DNA from 2 places in the Serratia rubidaea genome. Region 2 is predicted to be linked to the other one. Evidence: predicted binding sites of a transcription regulator. Region 2 holds the regulator's gene; the other holds the start of a gene.

Region 1 (12,424 bases), 610 kb from region 2:
CTAACTGCTCACGCCATTTGAAGCTGTCGCGGTCCAGCACCAGCTGCTCAACGCCGCGCAGCGCCGCAACCATGATGGTGCCTCCCGGCGTTTCATAGCAGCCGCGGGATTTGATGCCGACCAGACGGTTTTCGACGATATCGATCCGCCCCACGCCGTGCTTGGCGCCCAGTACGTTCAGTTTTTCCAGGCACTGGTACGGCGTCAGCGTTTCGCCGTTTACCGCCACCACCCGGCCTTTTTCAACGCTGATGGTAACCTGCTCCGGCTGATCCGGTGCTTCCAGCGGGTCGACGGTCCAGACCCAGCAATCTTTGTTCGGCGCATTCCACGGGCTTTCCAGCACGCCGCCTTCGGTGGAGATATGCCAGGCGTTTTCATCACGGCTGTAGATTTTCTCCAGTGACGCGGTCGTCGGGATATTGCGTTCTTTCAGGTAATCCAACAGCGCTTCACGGGAACGCAGGTTCCACTCACGCCAAGGCGCCACCACTTTCAGCTGCGGCGCCAGCGCGGTGTAGGTGGTTTCGAAACGCACCTGATCGTTGCCTTTACCGGTTGCACCGTGGCACAGCGCGTCTGCGCCGACCTTCAGCGCCAGCTCAACCTGCGCTTTGGCGATAATCGGACGCGCCATCGAGGTGCCGAGCAGATAGGTGCCTTCATACAGCGCGCCGGTCTGCAGCACCGGATAGACGTAATCGCGGATGAACTCTTCACGCAGGTCGACAACGTGGCACTCGGAGGCGCCGGACTGCAGCGCCTTTTTCTCCACCCCTTCCAGATCGCTGCGGTCCTGGCCGATATCCGCCACGAACGCCACCACTTCACAGCCGCCGTAGTTCTCTTTCAGCCATGGAATGATGGCAGAGGTATCCAGGCCGCCGGAGTAAGCCAGCACGATTTTTTTGATATTTTGGTTTTGCATTGTCTTATTCCTATTTCAATTCTGAAGTTAAGCAAGAATCCGGGTGCCGATTGACTCACCGTTGAACAGCGCCGGTAATTTTTCTGCGTTGCGCCAGCTGGCGATATCGACCGGGCGGCCAAGGGTGCGGGCAGCGTCCAACGCCGCGTTAACCTTCACCACCATACCATCGGTAATGATACCCTGTTCGATAAGCTGCTCCGCTTTTTGCGCCGTCATTTCGGCAATACGCTGGCCCTTGCCGTCCAGAATGCCGCTGACGTCCGACAGCAGGATCAGGTCGGCGCCCAGCGTGGCGGCCAGCGCCGTCGCGGCCTGGTCGGCATTGACATTCATCAGCTCGCCGCCGGCGGTAATGCCGATGGAGCTGACCACCGGCAGATAGCCCGCGCCCAGCAGAGTCTGCAGCAGCGCCGGCGACCCCGGCTGCGCGTTGCCCACGTGGCCCAGCTCCGGATCGAGCTGCGTAACCGTCACGCTGTTGCCGTCGGCCAGGCTCAGGCCGACCGCATTGATTTGGTGCTTCACCGCCCATGCCAGCAGGGTTTTATTGGCCGTGCCCGCCAGCGCGCCGGTAATAATGTCGATCTGTTCGGCAGGCGTGACCCGCAGGCCGTTTTTCTTCACCACCGGCAGAGACAGCTGCTTCATCAGCTCATCCACTACGCAGCCGCCGCCGTGTACGATCACCAGCGGACGCTGATACTGGGCGCGATAGCTGTCCAGCGCGGTAAACAGACGCTCCAGCGCTTCTTCACTGTCTAATAACACGCCACCTAACTTGATAATTAACGGATTCATCGTTATTTACTCACGCGGACTTAAAGTAATGATTGGGTTTCAGGGAACCCAAAGCGAATATTCAGGCACTGCACCGCCTGAGCGGCCGCACCTTTTAACAGATTATCTTCCACCGCCACGGCGATCAGATGTTCGCCCTGCACGGCAAAGCCGATATCGCAGAACGGCAGCCCCACCACCGACTTCAGCGCCGGCACGCCTTGCTCATACAGCCGCACCAGCGGCTTGTCGTCATAGGCGGCATGATAGGCGGCGGCGATATCCGCAGCGCTCACGCCGGGCTGCAGCCGGCAGGTGATGGTTTCCAGAATGCCGCGCGGGAAGTTGCCCAAATGCGGGGTGAAGATCACCGGCGTACCGAGGTGCGCGGCGATCTCCGGCTGATGCCGGTGGGTGAAAATCCCATACGGCTGCAGGCTCACCTCGCAAAAACTGGTGGTGACGCTGGCCTTGCGCCCGGCGCCGCTGACGCCGCTGGTGGCGTTAATCACCGGCCACTGCGACAAATTCAGCAACTGGCCGTCGATCAGCGGCTTCAGCGCCAGCTGGGCGGCGGTCGGATAGCAGCCCGGCACTGCGATCAGCTGCGCAGTTTTGACTTTGTCGCTCTGCCACTCGGCCAGGCCGTACGCCGCCTGTTCCAGCCAGTCGGCATGCTGATGCTCAAAGCCGTAATACTGCGGATAGAACGCCGCATCCTGCACCCGGAAGGCGCCGGACAGGTCAAACACCACGCAGCCGGCGGCCAGAAATAGCGGCGCAATGTCATGGCTGACTTCATGGGCGGTGGCGAGGAACACCACATCGACGCCCTGCGCCGCCTGCGCCACGTCCGTCAGCGGCTGCAGCGGTAAATCGACGATACCTTTCAACTGCGGATGCAGGTCGGAAAGCAATTTTCCTGCATCTGCACTTTGCGCTGAAACCGCTAAAGCGGTTATGTTCATATGTGGGTGACGATTCAGGTAAGCCGTGAGCTCCGCTCCGGCATAGCCGCTGGCACCAACGATCAGCGTATTCAACATGTGGCCTTTCACCTTCTAAACTTGCCAAGTGGTCGCTTGCGACCCCGGTAACAGGGTTCGACCGCGTTGTTGCGTCGTTCACCCACGTGGTTGAGCGTTGATGTTTTTATAAACATCCGGTCCTCGGGTTCCGTTACGCTTTAGTTTACTGTATTTTTATTCAAAATAAATGCATGAATATTGATACTACCCTAACCAAAGGCTGTCAACAGTGAAGATGAAATTACCTCCATTTATTGAGCTGTACCGGGCGCTGATCGCCACCCCGTCGATCAGCGCCACCGATGGCGCTCTCGATCAGAGTAATGAAGCGTTAATCAATTTGCTGGCCGGCTGGTTTAGCGATTTAGGCTTCCGCGTCGACGTGCAGCCGGTGCCAGATACCCGCAACAAGTTCAACCTGCTGGCCAGTATCGGCGAAGGCAGCGGCGGCCTGCTGCTGGCCGGCCATACCGACACCGTGCCCTATGACGAAGGGCGCTGGACGCGCGACCCGTTCACCCTGACCGAACACGACAATAAGCTGTACGGTCTCGGCACGGCGGATATGAAAGGCTTCTTTGCCTTTATTCTGGATGCGGTGCGCGATATCGACGCCAGCAAGCTGACCAAGCCGCTGTATATTCTGGCCACGGCGGATGAAGAAACGACGATGGCCGGCGCGCGCTACTTCGCCGCCTCGACCGCTATCCGTCCGGACTTCGCCATCATCGGCGAACCGACGTCGCTACGGCCGGTGCGCGCGCATAAGGGCCATCTCTCCAACGCTATCCGCATCACCGGCCAGTCCGGCCACTCGAGCGATCCGGCGCGCGGCGTCAACGCCATCGACCTGATGCATGAGTCGATCGGCCACCTGATGGAGCTGCGTAAAACCCTGCAGGAGCGCTATAACAACCCGGCGTTTGCCGTGCCGTATCCGACGATGAACTTCGGGCATATTAATGGCGGCGATGCGGCAAACCGCATTTGCGCCTGCTGCGAACTGCATCTGGACATCCGCCCGCTGCCGGGGATGACGCTGGAAAATATTAATGAGCTGATGCACAGCGCGCTGGCGCCGGTGAGCGAGCGCTGGCCGGGTCGTCTGAGTATTGATGAGCTGCATCCGCCGATCCCCGGCTATGAATGCCCGACCGATCACCACCTGGTGGCGGTGATCGAGCAGCTGCTGGGCTCACGCACAGAAGTGGTCAACTACTGCACCGAGGCGCCGTTTGTCCAGGAAGTGTGCCCGACGCTGGTGCTGGGGCCCGGCTCCATCAACCAGGCGCACCAGCCGGATGAATACATCGACACCGCCTTTATCGAGCCTACCCGCAAGCTGATCGGCCAGCTGGTCGATCACTTCTGCCATCAATAAACCGACGAAATCATAGGGGCAATGATCTATCATGCCCCTGGCTGAAAGGAGTAAGCCCGCGCGTAATTAGCCGCACTGATAAACCGCGGGCTGTAATTAAATTTCAGAAAAAACGATGATTTTGATGTTTTTTTGCTGAAAATAGTGTCAATTAACCATTGGACAGACACGTGGTGTGACAAAACAGGCTTTCTTTGCCTGACGCGTGAAATTTACTTACAACAGATACCTAAATGCACTCGGGGTGGTATCCAGGCATCAGGGATAACAGCCAGAACAGATACATCCCGCACATGAAAGGTATGCAAATACGTACAGATTGGGTCAGGGGTTATATGAACGAACAATATTCGGCAATGCGAAGTAATGTCAGTATGCTCGGCAAACTGCTCGGCGAAACCATTAAAGAAGCGCTGGGCGAGCATATTCTCGATCGTGTTGAAACCATCCGTAAACTTTCCAAATCTTCACGCGCAGGCAACGAGGCGCATCGTCAGGAGCTGCTCACTACGCTGCAAAACCTGTCCAACGATGAGCTGCTGCCCGTAGCGCGCGCTTTCAGTCAGTTCCTCAATTTAACCAACGTGGCCGAGCAGTATCACAGCATTTCGCCGCACGGCGAGGCCGCCAGCAATCCGGAAGCGATGGCGCAGCTGTTCAGCCGCCTGAAAGGCAAAAAACTCAGCAATAAAGAGCTGTGCGACGCCGTGGATCAACTCTCCATCGAGCTGGTGCTCACCGCCCACCCGACGGAGATCACCCGCCGCACCCTGATCCACAAACTGGTGGAGGTGAACACCTGCCTCAGCCAGCTGGATCACAACGATCTGGCCGATTACGAGCGCAATAAGATCATGCGCCGTCTGCGTCAGCTGGTGGCGCAGTCGTGGCACACCGATGAAATCCGCAAAAACCGCCCTTCGCCGATCGATGAAGCCAAATGGGGCTTTGCGGTAGTGGAAAACAGCCTGTGGGAAGGCGTGCCGGCTTTCCTGCGCGAATTTAACGAACAGCTGGAAAACGCCATCGACTACCGCCTGCCGGTGGAAGCCGTGCCGGTGCGCTTTACCTCCTGGATGGGCGGCGACCGCGACGGCAACCCGAACGTCACCGCCGAAATCACCCGCCACGTGCTGCTGCTGAGCCGCTGGAAAGCCTGCGACCTGTTCACCCGCGATATCCAGGTGTTGGTCTCGGAACTGTCGATGACCGAATGTACGCCGGCGCTGCGCGAGCTGGCCGGCGGTGAGGCAGTGCAAGAGCCGTACCGGGAAATCATGAAGCGCCTGCGCAGCCAGCTCATCAGCTCGCAGGCCTATCTGGAAGGCCGTCTGAAAGGCGAACGCATGCTGAAGCCGCACGACCTGCTGGTGAGCAATGAGCAGCTGTGGGAACCGCTGTACGCCTGCTATCAGTCGCTGGTCGCCTGCGGTATGGGCATCATCGCCAACGGCCAACTGCTCGATACCCTGCGCCGCGTGCGCTGCTTCGGCGTGCCGCTGGTGCGCATCGACGTACGTCAGGAAAGTACCCGCCACACCGAGGCTATCGCCGAACTGACGCGCTATCTGGGCCTGGGGGATTATGAAAGCTGGTCGGAAGCGGATAAGCAGGCGTTCCTGATCCGCGAGCTGAACTCCAAGCGCCCGCTGGTGCCGCTGCAGTGGCAACCCAGCGCGGACACGCAGGAAGTGCTGGAGACCTGCCGGGTGATCGCCGAGGCGCCGCAGGGATCCATCGCCGCCTATGTGATCTCCATGGCGCGCACGCCGTCCGACGTGCTGGCGGTGCATCTGCTGCTGAAAGAAGCCGGCTGCCCGTTCGCTCTGCCGGTGGCGCCGCTGTTCGAAACCCTGGACGATCTGAACAACGCCGACGACGTGATGACCCAGCTGCTGAATATCGACTGGTACCGCGGCTTTATTCAGGGCAAACAGATGGTGATGATCGGCTACTCCGACTCGGCCAAAGACGCCGGCGTGATGGCCGCCTCCTGGGCGCAGTACCGCGCGCAGGACGCGCTGATTAAAACCTGTGAAAAAGCCGGCGTTGCGCTGACGCTGTTCCACGGCCGCGGCGGTTCAATCGGCCGCGGCGGCGCGCCGGCCCATGCGGCGCTGCTGTCGCAGCCGCCGGGCAGCCTGAAAGGCGGGCTGCGCGTCACCGAACAGGGGGAGATGATCCGCTTCAAGTTCGGCCTGCCGGAAGTCACCATCAGCAGTCTGGCGCTGTATACCGGCGCGATTCTGGAAGCCAACCTGCTGCCGCCGCCGGAACCGAAGAAAGAGTGGCGCACCCTGATGGACGAGCTGTCCGACACCTCATGTCAGATGTACCGCGGCTACGTGCGTGAAAACCCGCAGTTCGTGCCCTACTTCCGCGCGGCAACGCCGGAACTGGAACTGGGCAAACTGCCGTTGGGCTCCCGCCCGGCCAAACGCCGGCCGAACGGCGGCGTGGAAAGCCTGCGCGCCATTCCGTGGATCTTCGCCTGGACGCAGAACCGCCTGATGCTGCCCGCCTGGCTGGGCGCCGGCGCCGGGCTGCAGGAAGCGGTGAAAGCCGGCAAGCAGGAGCAGCTGGCGACGATGTGCCGCGACTGGCCGTTCTTCTCCACCCGCATCGCCATGTTGGAAATGGTGTTCGCCAAGGCCGACCTGTGGCTGGCGGAGTACTACGATCAGCGTCTGGTGGATGAATCGCTGTGGCCGCTGGGCAAACAGCTGCGCGAGCAGTTGGAGAGCGATATCAAAGTGGTGCTGGCCATCGCCAACGATGACAACCTGATGGAAGACCTGCCGTGGATCGCCGAATCCATCGCGCTGCGTAACGTCTATACCGACCCGCTGAACGTGCTGCAGGCCGAACTGCTGCACCGCTCACGTCAGCAGGAGGCAAGCGACCAGCAGGACGCACGCGTCGAGCAGGCGCTGATGGTCACCATCGCCGGCGTCGCCGCCGGGATGCGCAATACCGGCTAGGCCACACGCTCAATGCATCCCTTACCAATGCCCGCTATTGATATAGCGGGCATTTTTTCCTGTAGCCCTGGTCAGGTAAGAGATTCAATAAATCTTGCAGCTATAAACCTGGGGTAAACATCCATTATTAAGACGTTATATACTCTTATATTTTACCTTATTCGGTTTAACAAGAAAGAGAAGAGGGTTTTATCTGACAAACGTTAACGGAACACCTAACTTTATTGTGTAAAGCGCCGTCATTCATCTTCTTCGGGACAACTATGCTGAGAAACGAAAAAAATAACTATCAGGTGTACCCACTATGGGTAAGATTAGGTTAATATTAGCGGAGCTATGAGTTGTAACTTAAGCGGGATAAACATGCTACGTAACATTCTCCCTAATGATTATGTGTTAAAACAGCCCGCTTCATTGGCATTGCAAGAATTACTATTTAATCGTCGTAATACACATATAACCCGTTACTTCATACAGCTCAATACAGATAGGCTGTTCGGTGCTGGAGGGTTCGCATGTGCTGCCGTAGGATCGCTGGTCGGCGGATACCTGGGTAGCAAGTCAGGCGAAACTTTTATTGACTACCTACTTAAAGACTAAAATGATAACTGTAATTTCTTACCTTGGAATCGCCTCAGCATGGATATCTATCATATCCATGGTATATTTATTCTTTTATTTTTGTAAAATAAAAAATAATTACTACGCAACTATAAATACATATCTGTCAAAAAAATACTCATTTGGCGCTGCATACCATTTCCATTCACAGATGGGATACTTTGGTTCATTTGGGATGTCATATTATTTTCATTGTTTGAAAAACAAAAGAAAGCCACTATTCATGCACGAAGAAAGCGATTCTATCTATAATTTCCTTGATGAGATAGGACCTAAAACATCAGCATGGATAGATACTTATTACAGAATCACCGTATTGGCCTTCTCTTGCATTGTATTTTCTTATTTCATGACAATTCTAAAATATTTATTGTTAAACTTTATATTAAATTAAATAATGCTGAACTTATCATGCCGCCGATGTAAGGGCTCGATGCTAATGCCCGCCTTGAACTAAATTATAGTTGTCCGTCACCATCGCCGCCGGGATGCGCAATACCGGCTAGGCTACACGCTCAACGCATCCCTTACCAATGCCCGCTATTGATATAGCGGGCATTTTTTTATGTTTATTTGTCCCAGCGCCAGCACGCCCCAATAACCTTACAAAAACAAGTGTTAATAGTTAGCGTATCTGCATACGGGAAAGCTTTTCCGTATGGCATATCACTAATCTTTAAACACTTTTTACAAGGAATTTATGTATGACTGATATCACCAAAACGTATCAATCGCTGGAAGAACGTTTCCCGATGGAAGAAATGCGCCGGTTGTATCTGGCCAAATTCGGCGAAACCGTTGACGGCCGCCTGCGCCTCTACGGCCGCTGGGAGATAACTAACAGAGGTGCTCTTGGAACCCTGGAGGGCGAAGTACTGCCCTTTATTCTTCTGAACTGTTGGTTTACTTTCAAAGAGGGGACTAAAACCTATGGGGTTTCCTGTACAGTCGAACTGACCACTTTCGATGGAACAAACCGAACTGAATTCAGGCCATTAAGCCCCTTCACCGCTGAGTCAACGAATTACAGAGTGGAGTACGCCTACACACACCGTATGAATCCTGCCACCATTTACGATTTCTCAGAGCGCCCTAACGGTTAATAGCGCAATAATAAAGAACAAAAAACCCAACCATCTGGTTGGGTTTTTTCTTGCTGCCTACTTTCAGGCCGCCGCTACCGGGCGCACTCCCAACGTATGGCAAATTGCGTAGCTCATCTCGGCGCGGTTCAGCGTGTAGAAGTGGAAGTCTTTTACCCCTTCACGGCTGAGGATCTTCACCATATCCATGGCAATATTGGCCCCCACCATTTTGCGCGTTTCCGGGTCATCATCCAGCCCGGCGAACATGCTGGTCATCCAGCTCGGCACCCGCACGTTGGTCATGGCGGCGAAGCGCTGCAGCTGCTTGAAGTTGGACACCGGCAGAATGCCCGGCACGATTTCAACGTCAATGCCGGTGGCGACGCAGCGGTCGCGAAAACGCAGGTAGCTTTCCACGTCAAAGAAGAACTGGGTAATCGCGCGGCTGGCGCCGGCGTCGATTTTACGCTTCAGGTTGATCAGATCGGCCTGCGCGCTTTTCGCCTCCGGGTGCACCTCCGGGTACGCCGCCACCGAAATATCGAAATCACCCACCTCCTTCAGCAGCGCCACCAAATCGGCCGCATACATCTCCGGTTTGCCGCTGTCCGGCGGCAGATCGCCGCGCAGCGCCACGATATGCCGAATGCCGTTGTTCCAGTAGTCGCGGGCGATCTCGCTCAGCTGTTCGCGCGAGGCGTCAATGCAGGTCAGGTGCGGAGCGGCCTCAAGGCCGGTGCGATCCTTAATCCCCTTGATGACGCCGTGGGTGCGATCGCGTTCGCCGGAGTTGGCGCCGTAGGTGACCGAGAGGAATTTGGGCTTCAGGCTACTCAGACGATCGATCGACTGCCACAGAGTCTCTTCCATTTCGCTGGTGCGCGGCGGAAAGAACTCAAACGATACGTTAATCTGACCGTTTAATTCGGCCAGGCTCTGGTTCAGCGCTTCCCGCTGGTTTGCGTGAAAAAAACTCATACCCTGTCTGCCTCTTGTCGATCGCGGTGTTATTTTAATAAGCGTCTATACGTTTAGACGTCTAGATAGAAAATGCCGGATGTTGGTGAAAGAGTCAACAGAAAAGTGAGGGTAATAGGATGATTAATCCTCATCGCTACCGGAGAGAATTTCATGTGACCGGCGGCTGAAAAAGCAACAGGGCGCTGCAAGCAGCGCCCTGTCGGCATTCACCTCGCCAAGGAGGATTACAACAGCTGCGCCAGCCGGTTGAGATCGGACTGGAGAGCGCCGGCGGTGACATCACGCCCGGCGCCCGGGCCGCGGATCACCAGCGGGTTATCGCGGTACCAGCGGCTTTCAATCGCAAAGACGTTATCGCACGGCAGCAGCGCGGCCAGCGGATGCTCCGGGCGCACCGCCTCCACGCCGACGCGCGCCTTACCGTTGGCGTCAAAACGCGCCACGTGACGCAGCACCAACCCCATCTCGCTGGCGGCCTCAAAGCGCTGCAGCATTTGCTGGTTCAGCGCCTCGCCGTTCTCAAAGAACTGATCGACCGTGCCCTGCTCGGTACCGTCCGGCACCAGCGACTCTACCCGCACCTGATTCGGCTCGAGATCGTAGCCGGCCTCGCGCGCCAGAATCACCAGCTTGCGCATCACGTCCTGGCCGGACAGATCCACACGCGGGTCAGGCTCGGTCAGCCCCTGCTGCCACGCCTGATCCACCAGCTCGGTAAAGGGTACGGTGCCGTCAAACTGCAGGAACAGCCACGACAGCGTGCCGGAGAAAATGCCGCTGATCGCCAGAATGCCGTCGCCGCTGTCACGCAGGTCGCGCACCGTATGGTTAACCGGCAGGCCGGCGCCGACGGTGGCGTTGTACAGCCAGTGACGGCCGGTTTTGGCGAAAGCGTCGCGGATCTGGCGGTAGTTGCTGCCGCAGGAGGCGCCCGCCAGCTTATTGGCGCTGATCACGTGGAAGCCGTAGCTGGCGAAATCCAGATACTGCTGCGCCAGGTCTTCGCTGGCGGTCACGTCCAGCACCACCAGGTCGTCAAACGGGTGCGCGCGCATCCACAGGAACAGGGACTCCTCGTCCAGCTCCTGCGCCTCTTCTTCAAAGAAGGCCAGCGCCCGGCTGGCGTCGAGGCCGTCGTAATTCAGCAGGCTGCGGCGGCTGTCCACCACCCCGGCCAGCGTGAATTCAAAACCGCTGCGGGCGGACAGGTTTTTCTGTTCACGGGCAAACAGCTCCAGCCAGCGGGAGCCGATGTTGCCTTTGCCGAACAGTACCAGACCAATGCGCTTTTCCGCCCGGAACAGGCTCTGGTGCAGCCCCTGGATCAGCGACGCGGTCGGCCCCTGACGCAGCACCGCCACCAGGCTGATGCCGTCTTCCGCCTGCCAGATAAACTCGACCGGCTGATCCTTCAGCTGCTGGTAGAAACGATGGCTGTGCAGCGGGTTCTTGCACACGCCGGCGCCGACCAGCGCCACCATCGCCAGCCCCTGCCGCAGCTGCACCTCTCCCGGCAGCCCGGCATCCTGCAGCACGCGCAGCGCGCTGTCGGCCACTTCCGAGGTGTAGCACAGCTGAATCAGGTTGCGATCCGGATGCAGGCCGGTTGACAGCGGCTTGATCTGCGCGCGTTTCAGCACCAGCTCCAACTCTTTTTGCGCCAGCTTGAAGTCATGCTGCGGCGCCACCGCCAGTTCAACCAGACAAACGTCATCATGGCTGGTGACAATCTTCGCACCGGTGCCGGAAGCCAGCACCCGCTCAATCCGGGTCGACCCCTGTTCCGGCTGATAGCTGCAGCGCAGCTGCAGATCGATATCGCTGCCGGACACCGGCTGCAGGGTGCGGGTATGCAGCACCGGCGCCGCCAGGCGCGCCAGCTCGCTGGCCTCGTCCAGCCGCAGCAGCGGCAGCAGGCAGGCGTCTTTCACCTTGCGCGGGTCGGCGCTGTATACCCCGGCGACGTCGCTCCAGATGGTCACGCGCTCCGCGCCGGCCAGCGCGCCAATCTGCGTAGCTGAATAGTCGCTGCCGTTACGTCCCAGCAGCACGGTTTCACCCGCGTCGTTACGTGAAATAAAGCCGGTTACCACCAGCCGCTTGCCGGGATGCTGCGCCATCAGCTGCTGCAGCAGCGGATAAGAGCGCCCTTCATCCACCTGCGGCTGCGCGGCGCGCTCGGCGCGCAGGAAATCACGCGCGTCCAGCCAGGCCGCCTGAATATCCTGCTGATTAAGCACCGCCGCCATCAGGCGCGCCGACCAGAGCTCACCGTGGCCGACCACTTCGGCATAGGTGACGTCATCAACCCGGCCATCCAACAGCACCGCCAGTCGCTCCAGATCGCGCGTGAATTCGGCAATCAATGCATCGGCAGTTTCCGGCGGCAGCAGGCCGCCGATCAGTTCGCTGTGATAACGGCGCAGCGTTTGCTGTACCTGGTGTGCAGAAAGACGATCGCTCTGGCTGAGCTTCAGCCAGTTAATCAGTTGGTTAGTGGTGCTGCCCGCCGCAGACACCACCATCAGATCGCCCGGCTGGCTGTACTCCGCCATAATCCCGGCCACCCGCAAATAACATTTCGCATCGGCCAGGCTGCTGCCGCCGAATTTGTGCAGTTGACGTCCGCTGACCGGTCC
Region 2 (12,424 bases):
CGGTCAGCAACGACAGCCGGGAAGTGGTGGCGGTCACCACCGCGCTCAATCAGCTGTTCTCGCGGCTCGATAGCACCATTCAGCAGGAGCGGCTGTTTACCGCCGACGCCGCTCACGAGCTGCGTACCCCGCTGGCCGGTATCCGGCTGCATCTGGAACTGATGGAGCAACAGGGAGTACGGGAAAGCACGCCGCTGATTGCGCGCATCGACCAGCTGATGCATACCGTCGAGCAGTTGCTGATGCTGTCACGCGCCGGGCAGAATTTTGCCGGTGGCCACTATCAACGTTTCGACTGGGTGGCGGACGTCATCACGCCGCTGCGCGAAGAGCTGGAAGAGCTGGCACAACGGCGCAATCAACGGCTGGCGTGGCAACTGCCGGCCGAGGCCGTCACCCATGGCGATCCGGTGTTACTGCGCCTGCTGCTGCGTAATCTGGTGGAGAATGCCCACCGCTACGGCCCGCCGGGCAGCGCTATCCTCATCCGCCTCGGCGCGCAAAACGGCGGCCATCAGCTGCAGGTCATCGATGAGGGGCCGGGTATTAAGCCGGAGATGGCCGGCGAGCTGACCCAGGCCTTCAGAAGAATGGACCAGCGCTATGGCGGCAGCGGGCTGGGGCTGAACATCGTCATCCGCATTATCCAACTGCACCAGGGACGTCTGGCGCTGGAAAACCGCCATGACGCCAGCGGCCTTAACGCCTGCTGCTGGCTACCGGTCAACCCGCTGCAGCCGTAACCCACAGGCAAAAAAAAAGCCCCGCGCTGCGGGGCCTTGTGATGCGATGCTTATTTCTGGTAGATGATTTCGACGCCTTCGTCGTCATCTTCATCCCAGTCATCATCCCAGTCGTCGTCGGCTTCGGCTTCTACTTCCGCCAACTGTTGGCGGTGGTAATCGTCCCACATAAACTCGACTTTTTCCGGTGCGCTCTCTTCGAGCGCCATCGCTTTCGGCTGGCTGTTGATAAAGTTCATCACGTCCCAGCACAGCTCTTTAACGCCAAGATGGCTGGCGGCGGAGATCGTGTAGTATTTCTCTTCCCAACCCAGCGCGTCGACAATCGCCTTGGCGCGTTCGGCGGCTTCTTCTTCACTCAGCAGGTCAACCTTGTTGAACACCAGCCAGCGTGGCTTCTGCGCCAGATTCTCACTGTACTGATTCAGCTCGTTGATAATCACACGGGCGTTTTCCACCGGATCGGTCTGGTCAATCGGATCGATATCCACCAGGTGCAGCAGCACGCGGCAACGCTCCAGGTGCTTCAGGAAGCGAATGCCCAGGCCGGCGCCTTCAGACGCGCCTTCAATCAGCCCCGGAATATCCGCCACCACGAAGCTCTGTTCGCTGTCCATACGCACCACGCCGAGGCTTGGCACCAGCGTAGTGAACGGGTAGTCCGCTACTTTCGGCTTGGCGGCCGATACCGCGCGGATAAAGGTGGATTTACCGGCATTCGGCAGGCCAAGCATGCCGACGTCCGCCAGCAGCATCAGCTCCAGCAGGATATCGCGCGCTTCACCCGACGTACCGTTGGTCTTCTGGCGCGGAGCGCGGTTGACCGAGGATTTGAAACGGGTGTTGCCCAGGCCGTGCCAGCCGCCCTTCGCCACCATCAGTCGCTGCTGATGACGCGTCATATCGCCGAGGATCTCGCCGGTGCCCTGATCTTTCACCCGGGTGCCGACCGGCACCTTGATCACGATGTCTTTACCGCGTTTGCCGGTACAGTCACGGCTCTGGCCGTTCTGACCGCGCTCGGCGCGGAAGGACTTCTCAAAGCGATAGTCGATCAGCGTGTTCAGGTTTTCGTCCGCCAGCAGGTAGACGTCGCCGCCGTCACCGCCGTCGCCGCCGTCCGGGCCGCCGTTGGGGATATATTTTTCGCGACGGAAGCTGACGCAACCATTACCACCGTCACCTGCAACGACCAATATCGCTGCTTCATCTACAAACTTCATTTTCCGTCTCCGTAAATCATTCACCGGGCTGCTTGATAGGAGCAACCAGGAGGTTTTCTGCCCGTCGTGGCCACCACCGGTGACCAATTGCGGAAAACATTGCGCCCGCAACCACCACAAACGCGCCCACGTAACCGACGACATTCAACGTCGGGGCGGCAAACATCTGCGGCCATGCCAACGCCAATAAATCTGAAAACAGCAGGGTAAACAGCGGTGTCAGCGTCACTAACGCGCTCACCTGCGCCGCCTGCCAACGCGCCATCGCCTCTGCCAAAGCGCCATAACCAATCAGCGTATTCGCACCGCAAAACAGCAGGCAGGCCAGTTGCCAGCCGCTCAGCTGAAAAATCATCCCCGGCTGCGCCAGGGGAAATAATGCGATTGCACATAAAGTGTACAACATTACCAGAATCTGCGGCGACGCCAGCCGGCGCAGCAGAACCTTTTGCGCCACGCCGTAGGTGACCCATACCGTTGCGGCGCAGACGCCCAACAGCACCCCCAGGGTGTAATCCGTCAGGCGGGTAAAAATCTCAACCAGGCTGACGTTGAAAAACAGCATCAGCCCGCAAATCAGCATCAGCGCGCCAATCACCTGGGTAATGCGCATCCGCTCTTTCAGGATCAGCACGCTGGCGAACATCATCCCCACCGGCGACAGCTGGCCAATCACCTGCGAGGCCGTCGGGCTGAGATACTGCAGCGAGGAGCTGAAAAACACAAAGTTCCCCAGCAGCCCGGCGGTAGCAATCACCAGCAACAGCAGCCAGCGCGGCTGGCGAAAAAGTTTTACCGGCGGCAAACGGCCGCGTAACGCCAGAATAACGCCAAGCCCAACCGCCGCAATGGTAAAGCGATACCAGACGATGGTAAACGGCGTCATCACCTGTAGAACTTCTTTCATGGCTATCGGCAGCGCGCCCCAGCAAACCGCCGTGGTTAACGCCAGAGAAATACCGACCCCGACCTGCTGTTTTGTTTCCATGCGTCATCTGCCCGCGCTGTCGTTCCCGAATAGCCAAGGTGTAAAATGGGTTGGCTATAAATGTAAAAAGCCCCGCAACGAATTGCAGGGCTTACATCTATTTATTAAGGCTCGAAAAATTATTCAGCTTCGATGCTGATGAATTTACGATTGCTCGGGCCTTTAACTTCGAATTTGACTTTACCGTCTTTCAAAGCAAACAGAGTGTGGTCTTTGCCGCAACCTACGTTGGTGCCCGCGTGGAACTTGGTGCCACGTTGACGAACGATGATGCTGCCTGCCAGTACTGCTTCGCCGCCAAAGCGTTTTACGCCCAGACGTTTAGCTTCTGAATCGCGACCGTTACGAGTCGAGCCGCCAGCCTTTTTGTGTGCCATTAATCCGCTCTCCTAACTTAAGCGCTGATGCCGGTGATTTTAACGTCAGTGAACCACTGACGGTGGCCCTGCTGCTTACGGTGGTGCTTACGACGACGAAACTTAACGATTTTAATTTTCTCGCCACGACCGTGTGCAACGACTTCAGCTTTGATCTTGCCGCCATCGACGAAAGGAACGCCGATTTTGATATCTTCGCCATTAGCGATCATCAGAATCTGGTCAAACTCAACCGCTTCACCAGTTGCGATGTCCAGCTTTTCCAAGCGAACGGTCTGACCTTCGCTTACTCGGTGTTGTTTACCACCACTTTGGAAAACCGCGTACATATAAAACTCCGCTTTCCGCGTGCTCGATGATTAGTACAGAGCGCGCTATAAATATTCACAATAGGGCGCGAATTCTACGCAAAAATACAGCACATGACAAGAGCAGAATCTCGACTGAAGTAGAAAAAAGAAGAAAAAAAGCACAGTTTCTTTCGTGGCGTTTATCTACGCCGTTTTTCAAGTACAATCATAGGCACAGTTACCGCCATGTACCGATGTGAGCAGCGTTCTCATCGCGGTGAAGAGAAACACAGCTGAAAACAATACAATGAACCTAGATCAAATTATTGAGTTAACCGCGCAAGATATGGCGGCAGTGAATGCAACAATTCTCGAACAGTTGAATTCCGAAGTCACGCTCATCAATCAGCTTGGCTATTACATTATCAGCGGTGGCGGTAAGCGCATCCGGCCGATGATCGCCGTCCTGGCAGCCCGGGCGCTGCATTCGGAAGGCGACAAGCACATTACCATCGCCGCGCTGATTGAGTTTATCCACACCGCGACCCTGCTGCATGACGATGTGGTTGATGAATCCGATATGCGCCGCGGCAAGGCGACCGCCAACGCCGCGTTCGGCAATGCCGCCAGCGTGCTGGTCGGCGATTTCATTTATACCCGCGCCTTCCAGATGATGACCAGCCTGGAATCACTGCGCGTGCTGGCGCTGATGTCGGAAGCGGTCAACGTGATCGCCGAAGGCGAAGTGCTGCAGCTGATGAACGTCAACGATCCGGATATCAGCGAAGAGAGCTATATGCGGGTGATCTACAGCAAGACGGCGCGCCTGTTTGAAGCCGCTGCGCAATCTTCCGCCATCTTGTCCGGCGCCACGCCGGAGCAGGAACAGGCGCTGCAGGATTATGGCCGCTATCTCGGCACCGCGTTCCAGCTGATTGACGATCTGCTGGATTACAGCGCCGACGGCAGCACGCTGGGTAAAAACACCGGCGATGACCTGAATGAAGGTAAACCGACGCTGCCGCTGCTGCACGCCATGCATAACGGCAACCCGGAGCAGGCGGCCATGATCCGCGGCGCCATTGAACAGGGCAACGGCCGCCATCTGCTGGAGCCGGTGCTGGCGGCGATGGAACAGTGCGGTTCGCTGACCTATACCCGCCAGCGGGCGGAAGAAGAAGCCGACAAGGCCATCAGCGCGCTGGAGGCCCTGCCGCCGTCAGAATACCGCACCGCACTGGAAGGACTGGCGCACCTGGCGGTGCAGCGCGAGTTTTAAGGCATTACGGCCTACTATGTCCCCAGGCGCTTTACCGGTGCTTATCGCTGACGACCCTCAGCGATAAGCGCCAGCAGTCCGCCAATGCCCTCACGCAGCAGAAACGTCAGTATCTGCGCTCTTTCATCATCCGACATATAGTGAAAATAGGCGTTCCATACCGCCAACGGATCCTGTCTTTCTGCGGCGTAACCCGCGGGATCCTCCTTCAGCATCAGGGCACTGCGCACGCCCGGCGGCAGGCTGTCGATATGATACTCCACCGCTTTGCCCTGAACGCCTTTGCGACGCTGACTGACCCATTTTTCCCGACGCGCCATCTGGTTAATTCCCTGTGGCGAGGAAGGTAGCCCCGCAATGCCCGTCAATTCCCTGGCAGAAAACCACTCACTGTTCATAGCCATCGTCTCTGAAGATTATGCGCCACCATTATTTTTGGAAAAGATTCATTCTTTTCGGAAATAAAGGCGTTATTTTTTCCATATCACCGGTTCACGTTTTATGAACGATTAATACGAACGCGTTAGTTATACCACTAACGCCACTTTGGCTAATCACACAAAGAAGATCAATATGAATGCACCGCGCCGGAAGGAGTGGCGCACCCGACGGGGACGGGGCTGCGCGATTTTTAAGAAACGCTTTCCTGATGTTCTCCAGACGCTTTATCGGTGCTTATCGCTGACGCCCCTCGGCGATAAGCGCCAGCAGCCCGCCAATACCTTCGCGCAGCAGAAACGCCAGCATCTGCTCTCTTTCATCGTCCGACATATGGTGAAAATAGGCGTTCCATACCGCCAGCGGATCCTGTTTCTCTACGGTGTAGCCCGCAGAGTCTTCCTTCAGTATCAGGGCATTGCGCACGCCCGGCGGCAGGCTGTCGATATGGTACTCCACCGCTTTGCCCTGTACGCCTTTGCGACGCTGACTGACCCATTTTTCCCGACGCGCCATCTGGTTAATTCCCTGTGGCGAGGAAGGTAACCCCGCAATGCCCGTCAATTCCTTGGCAGAAAACCACTCACTTTTCATAGCCATCGTCTCTGAAGATTATGCGTCACCATTATTTTTGGAAAACAGAGGGCGTTTTTAGGAAAAATAATGGTATTCTTGTTTCCGTATAACCGCTTACGTTGTACGAACGATTAATACGAACGCGTTAGTTATACCACTAACGCCACTTTGGCTAATCACAAAAGGAAGATCAACATGAATTCAAGGAGTGAAGATTGGCATCCTGCCGATGTCATCGCAGCACTACGTAAGAAGGGCACCACGCTGGCGGCGGTATCGCGCCGCGCCGGGCTCAGTTCATCAACCCTGGCTAACGCCCTGTCCCGCCCCTGGCCGAAAGGCGAGTGGCTGATCGCCGAGGCGCTGAACGTCCACCCTTCGGAAATCTGGCCAAGCCGCTATTTTGATCCCGAAACCCAGCGTCTGCTGGATCGCAAGAGTCGGATAAAATCCTGACGTCAGGGCATAAAAAAACCGCCGGGATAATACCGGCGGCCTTTGTATCACGCTACGGGGTCAATCAGTTGTTGATAAACTTCTCGCCCAGTTCGATATCTTTATGCAGAACGTCCAGCATGTCGTTCAGCGCTTTTTGCTCAAACGCGCTCAGCGTGCCGATGTCTTTACGCTCTTCCACGCCGTTTTTGCCCAGCAGCAGCGGCTGTGCGAAGAAACGCGCATATTTGCCGTCGCCTTCCACATAGGCGCACTCAACAACGCCCGGCTCACCCTGCAGCGCACGCACCAGAGACAGACCGAAACGTGCAGCCGCCTGGCCCATGGACAGCGTCGCCGACCCGCCGCCGGCTTTGGCTTCAACCACTTCGGTACCCGCATTCTGAATACGCTTGGTCAGATCAGCCACTTCCTGGTCGGTAAAGCTCACGCCCGGGATCTGGGACAGCAGAGGCAGAATGGTCACGCCTGAGTGGCCGCCGATGACCGGCACGTTCAGCTCTTCCGGCTTTTTACCTTTCAGCTCGGCCACGAAGGTGTTGGAACGGATAATGTCCAGCGAGGTCACGCCGAACAGTTTGTTTTTATCGTACACGCCCGCTTTTTTCAGCACTTCCGCCGCGATGGCGACGGTGGTGTTCACCGGGTTGGTGATAATACCGATGCACGCTTTCGGACAGGTTGCCGCCACTTGTTCAATCAGGTTACGCACGATGCCGGCGTTAACGTTGAACAGGTCAGAACGGTCCATACCCGGCTTGCGCGCTACGCCGGCGGAAATCAGCACCACATCGGCGCCCTGCAGCGCAGGTTTGGCGTCTTCACCGCTGAAGCCTTTGATGCTAACAGCGGTTGGGATGTGGCTTAAGTCAACGGCAACGCCTGGCGTAACGGGGGCAATGTCGTAGAGGGAGAGTTCAGAACCTGCAGGTAGCTGGGTCTTGAGTAGAAGGGCAAGGGCCTGGCCAATACCGCCAGCTGCACCGAGAACTGCAACTTTCATCCTATACTCCTTGTATTATCTTAAATATAAAAGCGCCGTGAATTCAGGGTTACGGAACTTATGTTATCACGCCTTTAAAAACAATCGCTTAACCGTAGGATTGCGAACTGACGCAATAAAATAGCCGTGATCGCGGACATTTTAGATTAAATAACCTGTGCATGAAGGGCATAGCGCACAGTAATCGAAAATTGTGCGAGGTTATTCACGCGCAAGTTAACCGGCCGTTACATTACACCCTTACGCAACATCAGAACAACATCATTTTAATAACATTTTATTCACTCTTTTCCGCCGATGAATCCTGTGAGAAAGGGCATATTCATGACCCGCGTATTTTGCTAGAATAACGCCCTTTCCCTGCCGTTCCGGCCATTTTTTTGCTGGTCGGCCCCCGCTTTTATTGCATAAAAATTCATCTATATGCATAATAATGACCTCTATTGGCAACATTCCACGGTGCAAAATGCGTAATCCCGCAAAGCAGGAAGATCTGATCAAAGCGTTCAAGGCGTTATTGAAGGAAGAAAAATTCAGTTCGCAAGGCGAGATCGTTTTGGCGCTGCAAGAAGAAGGCTTCGAAAACATTAACCAATCCAAAGTATCACGCATGCTGACCAAGTTCGGCGCGGTACGCACGCGTAATGCCAAGATGGAGATGGTGTATTGCCTTCCCGCCGAGCTGGGGGTGCCGACCACCACCAGCCCGCTGAAGAACCTGGTGCTCGACGTCGACCACAATGATGCCGTGGTGGTGATCCACACCAGCCCTGGCGCAGCACAGCTGATCGCCCGCCTGCTCGACTCGTTGGGTAAGTCGGAAGGTATCCTCGGCACTATCGCCGGTGATGACACCATCTTCGTTACCCCGGCCAGCGCCTTCACCGCCCGCCAGCTGTATGAAGCCATCCTGGCGCTGTTCGAACAGGAACTGTAATCATCACTTCCCGTCACGACGCGGTCCACGGCCGCGTCGTGGGCAGGCTTCCCGCCTTCTTTACGCCTTTGCATAGTTTCCCATTGTCGCGCTGATCGCGACGATCGCACCAGCAACGTCATCATTCGCGCTATTTCATCACGGCGTTTTGCCGCAGATAGCCGATTCCGCACTTTTCGACAAAGTTGCTCACCTGCTTGATATTACAGAAATTTAACATAGAAAGATCGTTTTATAACCACTTTTTATTCCTGCCGGTTATAAGAAATGGTAAGCATAATGATAAAGTTTCATAGGGAACTGTTAGCAAACTATTAATTTTTCGGGTTACTAGCTGTATACTCATTTCCGTGACATGAATCACAGTTCACAGGAACTGATAAAAGAATTCTACGAGGTCAAATCATGAAAGTTAAAACTACTGTTGTGACTCTTGGCGTGCTGTCTATGCTTTCATTCGGTGCTTTTGCAGCACAATCCATTAACGCAGAACAGGCGGCAAATCTGCAGCCGGCGGGCACCATTACCGTCAGCGGCGTTGCTGCGGCGCCTTCTGATATCCGTCAGGCGCTGTCTGATAAAGCCGATGCCAAAGGCGCCACCGCTTTTCGCGTGATCGAAGCGCGTAACGAAGGCAACTTCCACGCCACGGCGGAAATTTACAAGTAAGCACTTAATACGCTCCGGCAACGGACGATAAAATCTCTGGCAACGCTGCACCCATAACGGTCTTCAAGAATAAAAAAACAATCCGTCCTTCCAGGCCGTTACTGAGTAGCATCAAGGACTAACCATCATGAACATGAAATTTACGATTGCAGCGATGGCGCTGCTGTCAGCCGTCTCTTTTGGCGCCTCAGCCGCCACGCTGGTGAGCACTCAACAGGCCAGCACCCTGCAGTCTATCGGTACCGTTACCGCCAGCGGCGTCGCCGGCTCACCGCCGGATATTCGCCAGGCGCTGTCCGATAAGGCTGACCAACAGGGCGCCAAAGCCTACCGCATCATTGAAGCCCGTGAGAACGGCAACTGGCACGCCACGGCTGAAATCTATAAATAACCATTCAGGGACGCGTTTACCGAGCTGATTATCCTCGTCAATGCCACTGCCGAGTTCTGACGTTAACGCGAATTCCCTGAAGAACCCCTCGTCGTCCTATCCGACGAAACCCCATTGCCCCCGCTTGCGGGGGCTTTTTTTATGGGCAAGAAAAAAGCCGCAGAGCGGCTTTTTATCATCAGCATGGCATACCGGCAGCGTTACTTCTCCCGCTGCGCCAGCGCCGCCAGCAGCTTGTCATGAATGCCGCCGAAACCGCCGTTGCTCATCACCAGAATGTGATCGCCCGGCTGCGCGGTTTTCACCACCATCTCCGCCAGCGTATCCACGTCGGCGCTCCAGTGGGCCGGCTGCACGCAGGCTTCCGCCACTTCCGCCACCTGCCACGGGTTATGATCCGGCTGATACAGGAACACTTCATCGGCACGGCCAAGGGCAGGCGCCAGATCGTTTTTGCTGATGCCCATCTTCATGGTGTTGGAGCGCGGTTCCAGCACCGCCAGAATGCGCGCGGTACCGCCGACCTTGCTGCGCAGCGCCGCCAGGGTGGCCAGAATCGCCGTCGGGTGGTGGGCAAAGTCGTCATAAACTGTTACGCCGTTGGCTTCGCCGCGCAGTTCCAGGCGGCGACGGGCGTTGATAAAGTCGCCCAGCGCACGGCAGGCATCGGCCGGCGCGACGCCGACATGGCGGGCCGCCGCAATCGCCATCAGGCCATTGTGCATATTGTGTTCCCCCACCAGCGACCAGTTGACCTCGCCCACTTTTTCGCCGTTCAGCCAGACCGCATAATGGCTGGCGTCGGTGGTCAGCTTCTCGGCGCGCCAGGCGCCGTCTTCACCCACCAGTTCCTGCTCGCTCCAGCAGCCCATCGCCATCACCTGCTTCAGGTTGGCGTCGTTGTCCGGCAGAATGATTTTGCCCTGGCCCGGCACGATGCGCACCAGATGGTGGAACTGCTTCTGAATGGCCTTCAGGTCGTCAAAGATATCCGCGTGGTCAAACTCCAGGTTGTTCATGATCAGCGTACGCGGGCTGTAGTGCACAAACTTGGAGCGCTTGTCGAAGAAGGCGCTGTCATACTCATCGGCCTCAATCACAAAGAACGGGCTGCCGCCCAGACGCGCGGAAACGTCAAAGTTGCCGGGTACGCCGCCGATCACAAAGCCGGGCTGATAACCGCAGGCTTCCAGGATCCAGGCCGCCATGCCGGCGGTGGTGGTTTTGCCATGGGTGCCGGCCACCGCCAGAACCCAACGATCGCGCAGCACATAGTCGTGCAGCCACTGCGGGCCGGACACATAGGGAATCCCCTGCTCCAGCACCGCTTCAACGCACGGATTGCCGCGCGTCATGGCATTGCCGATGATCACCAGATCCGGCGCCGGATCCAGCTGTGCCGGATCGTACCCCTGGATCAGCGCGATCCCCTGGTTTTCCAACAGCGTGCTCATCGGTGGATAGACGTTAGCGTCAGAACCCGTGACCTCATGTCCAAGCGAGCGCGCCAGTACCGCCAGCCCGCCCATAAAGGTGCCACAGATGCCAAGAATGTGAATGCGCATAGGTTTCTCATTGTTGAGTACGTCGAATGTGCGCTTATTCTAACGCTCAGAATCGTCCAGAAGAAATGGATTTGCCTATGAATAGCGCGACGCTTTGGGCTACACTGCTGGCGAAAACGTTGGCGGTTTGTTAAAAACTGCTATCCATCCGTAGATTCAGGGATTGTGTCATGAAAACGTTAGGCGAATTTATCGTCGAGAAACAACACGACTTCTCTCACGCTACCGGCGAATTGACCGCACTGCTGTCGGCCATCAAACTGGGCGCAAAAATCATCCACCGCGACATCAACAAAGCGGGTCTGGTGGATATCCTGGGCGCCAGCGGCGTTTCCAACGTACAGGGCGAAGTTCAGATGAAACTGGACCTGTACGCGAACGAAAAGCTGAAAGCAGCGCTGAAAGCGCGCGGCGAAGTGGCGGGCATCGCTTCTGAAGAAGAAGACGAGATCGTCATTTTTGACGGCGACCGTGCTGAAAACGGCAAGTATGTAGTGCTGATGGATCCGTTGGACGGCTCCTCCAACATCGATGTCAACGTCTCCGTCGGGACGATTTTCTCCATCTATCGCCGTATTACGCCAATCGGCACCCCGGTGACCGAGGAAGACTTCCTGCAGCCGGGCAGCGCCCAGGTCGCGGCCGGTTACGTGGTTTACGGCTCCTCCACCATGCTGGTGTACACCACCGGTTATGGCGTCCATGCCTTTACCTACGATCCTTCTCTGGGCGTGTTCTGCCTCTCCCACGAGAAAGTGCGCTTCCCGGAATCCGGCAATATGTATTCCATCAACGAAGGCAACTACATCAAGTTCCCTCTCGGCGTGAAGAAATACATCAAATACTGCCAGGAGCAGGACGAAGCGACGCAGCGTCCTTACACCTCGCGCTATATCGGTTCTCTGGTTGCCGACTTCCACCGCAACCTGCTGAAAGGCGGCATTTATATCTACCCAAGCACCGCCAGCCACCCACAGGGCAAGCTGCGTCTGCTGTATGAATGCAACCCGATGGCGTTTCTGGCCGAACAGGCCGGCGGCAAGGCCAGCGACGGTAAAAACCGTATTCTGGACATTACGCCGCAGAAACTGCACCAGCGCGCGCCGTTCTTCGTCGGCACCAAATCGATGGTAGAAGACGCCGAACGCTTTATCGCCGACTATCCGGACGAGTAACGCCTTCGACGCCGGGGCCGCTCAGGCCCCACGGCGCAGCACGCTGCGCCGTTATCGCGTTATAGTTTGAACGCCGCCATGCTCTGCGCCAATGACTGGGCCTGCTCTTCCAGTGAGCGCGTTGCGGCGGCGGACTCTTCCACCAGCGCCGCATTCTGCTGCGCCACCTGATCCATCTGCGCCACCGCCAGATTGACCTGCTCGATGCCGCTGCTCTGTTCGCGGGTCGCCGCCGAGATTTCGCGCATCAGCGCCGTAACGCGTCCGACTTCATCGGCAATGCCGTTCATGGTTTGCGCCGCCGACTCTGCCAT

Evidence for each region. Region 2 encodes ArgR, which controls arginine synthesis, uptake and breakdown. Its sites were predicted from a motif close to ANTGAATAAAAATACANT; they were not measured.
Region 1: the regulator ArgR is predicted to act here: its motif matches at 2,902-2,919, upstream of argC (N-acetyl-gamma-glutamyl-phosphate reductase).

Annotation. Positions count from the first base shown of each region.
Region 1 covers NZ_CP065640.1:1,329,161-1,341,584, forward strand. The annotation lists gene I6G83_RS06150 (argininosuccinate synthase) at 1-928, opposite strand, end outside; gene argB (acetylglutamate kinase) at 956-1,729, opposite strand; gene argC (N-acetyl-gamma-glutamyl-phosphate reductase) at 1,750-2,754, opposite strand; gene argE (acetylornithine deacetylase) at 2,972-4,117, shown strand; gene ppc (phosphoenolpyruvate carboxylase) at 4,453-7,098, shown strand; gene I6G83_RS06175 (hypothetical protein) at 7,462-7,698, shown strand; gene I6G83_RS06180 (hypothetical protein) at 8,424-8,822, shown strand; gene metF (methylenetetrahydrofolate reductase) at 8,886-9,782, opposite strand; gene I6G83_RS06190 (bifunctional aspartate kinase/homoserine dehydrogenase II) at 10,010-12,424, opposite strand, start outside.
Region 2 covers NZ_CP065640.1:1,936,273-1,948,696, reverse strand. The annotation lists gene pmrB (two-component system sensor histidine kinase PmrB) at 1-743, shown strand, start outside; gene cgtA (Obg family GTPase CgtA) at 794-1,966, opposite strand; gene I6G83_RS08965 (DMT family transporter) at 1,983-2,954, opposite strand; gene rpmA (50S ribosomal protein L27) at 3,074-3,331, opposite strand; gene rplU (50S ribosomal protein L21) at 3,349-3,660, opposite strand; gene ispB (octaprenyl diphosphate synthase) at 3,929-4,900, shown strand; gene I6G83_RS08945 (DNA-binding protein) at 4,942-5,298, opposite strand; gene I6G83_RS08940 (DNA-binding protein) at 5,576-5,932, opposite strand; gene I6G83_RS08935 (helix-turn-helix domain-containing protein) at 6,110-6,370, shown strand; gene mdh (malate dehydrogenase) at 6,435-7,373, opposite strand; gene argR (transcriptional regulator ArgR) at 7,840-8,310, shown strand; gene yhcN (peroxide/acid stress response protein YhcN) at 8,716-8,979, shown strand; gene yhcN (peroxide/acid stress response protein YhcN) at 9,107-9,370, shown strand; gene mpl (UDP-N-acetylmuramate:L-alanyl-gamma-D-glutamyl-meso-diaminopimelate ligase) at 9,571-10,935, opposite strand; gene fbp (class 1 fructose-bisphosphatase) at 11,106-12,110, shown strand; gene I6G83_RS08900 (methyl-accepting chemotaxis protein) at 12,170-12,424, opposite strand, start outside.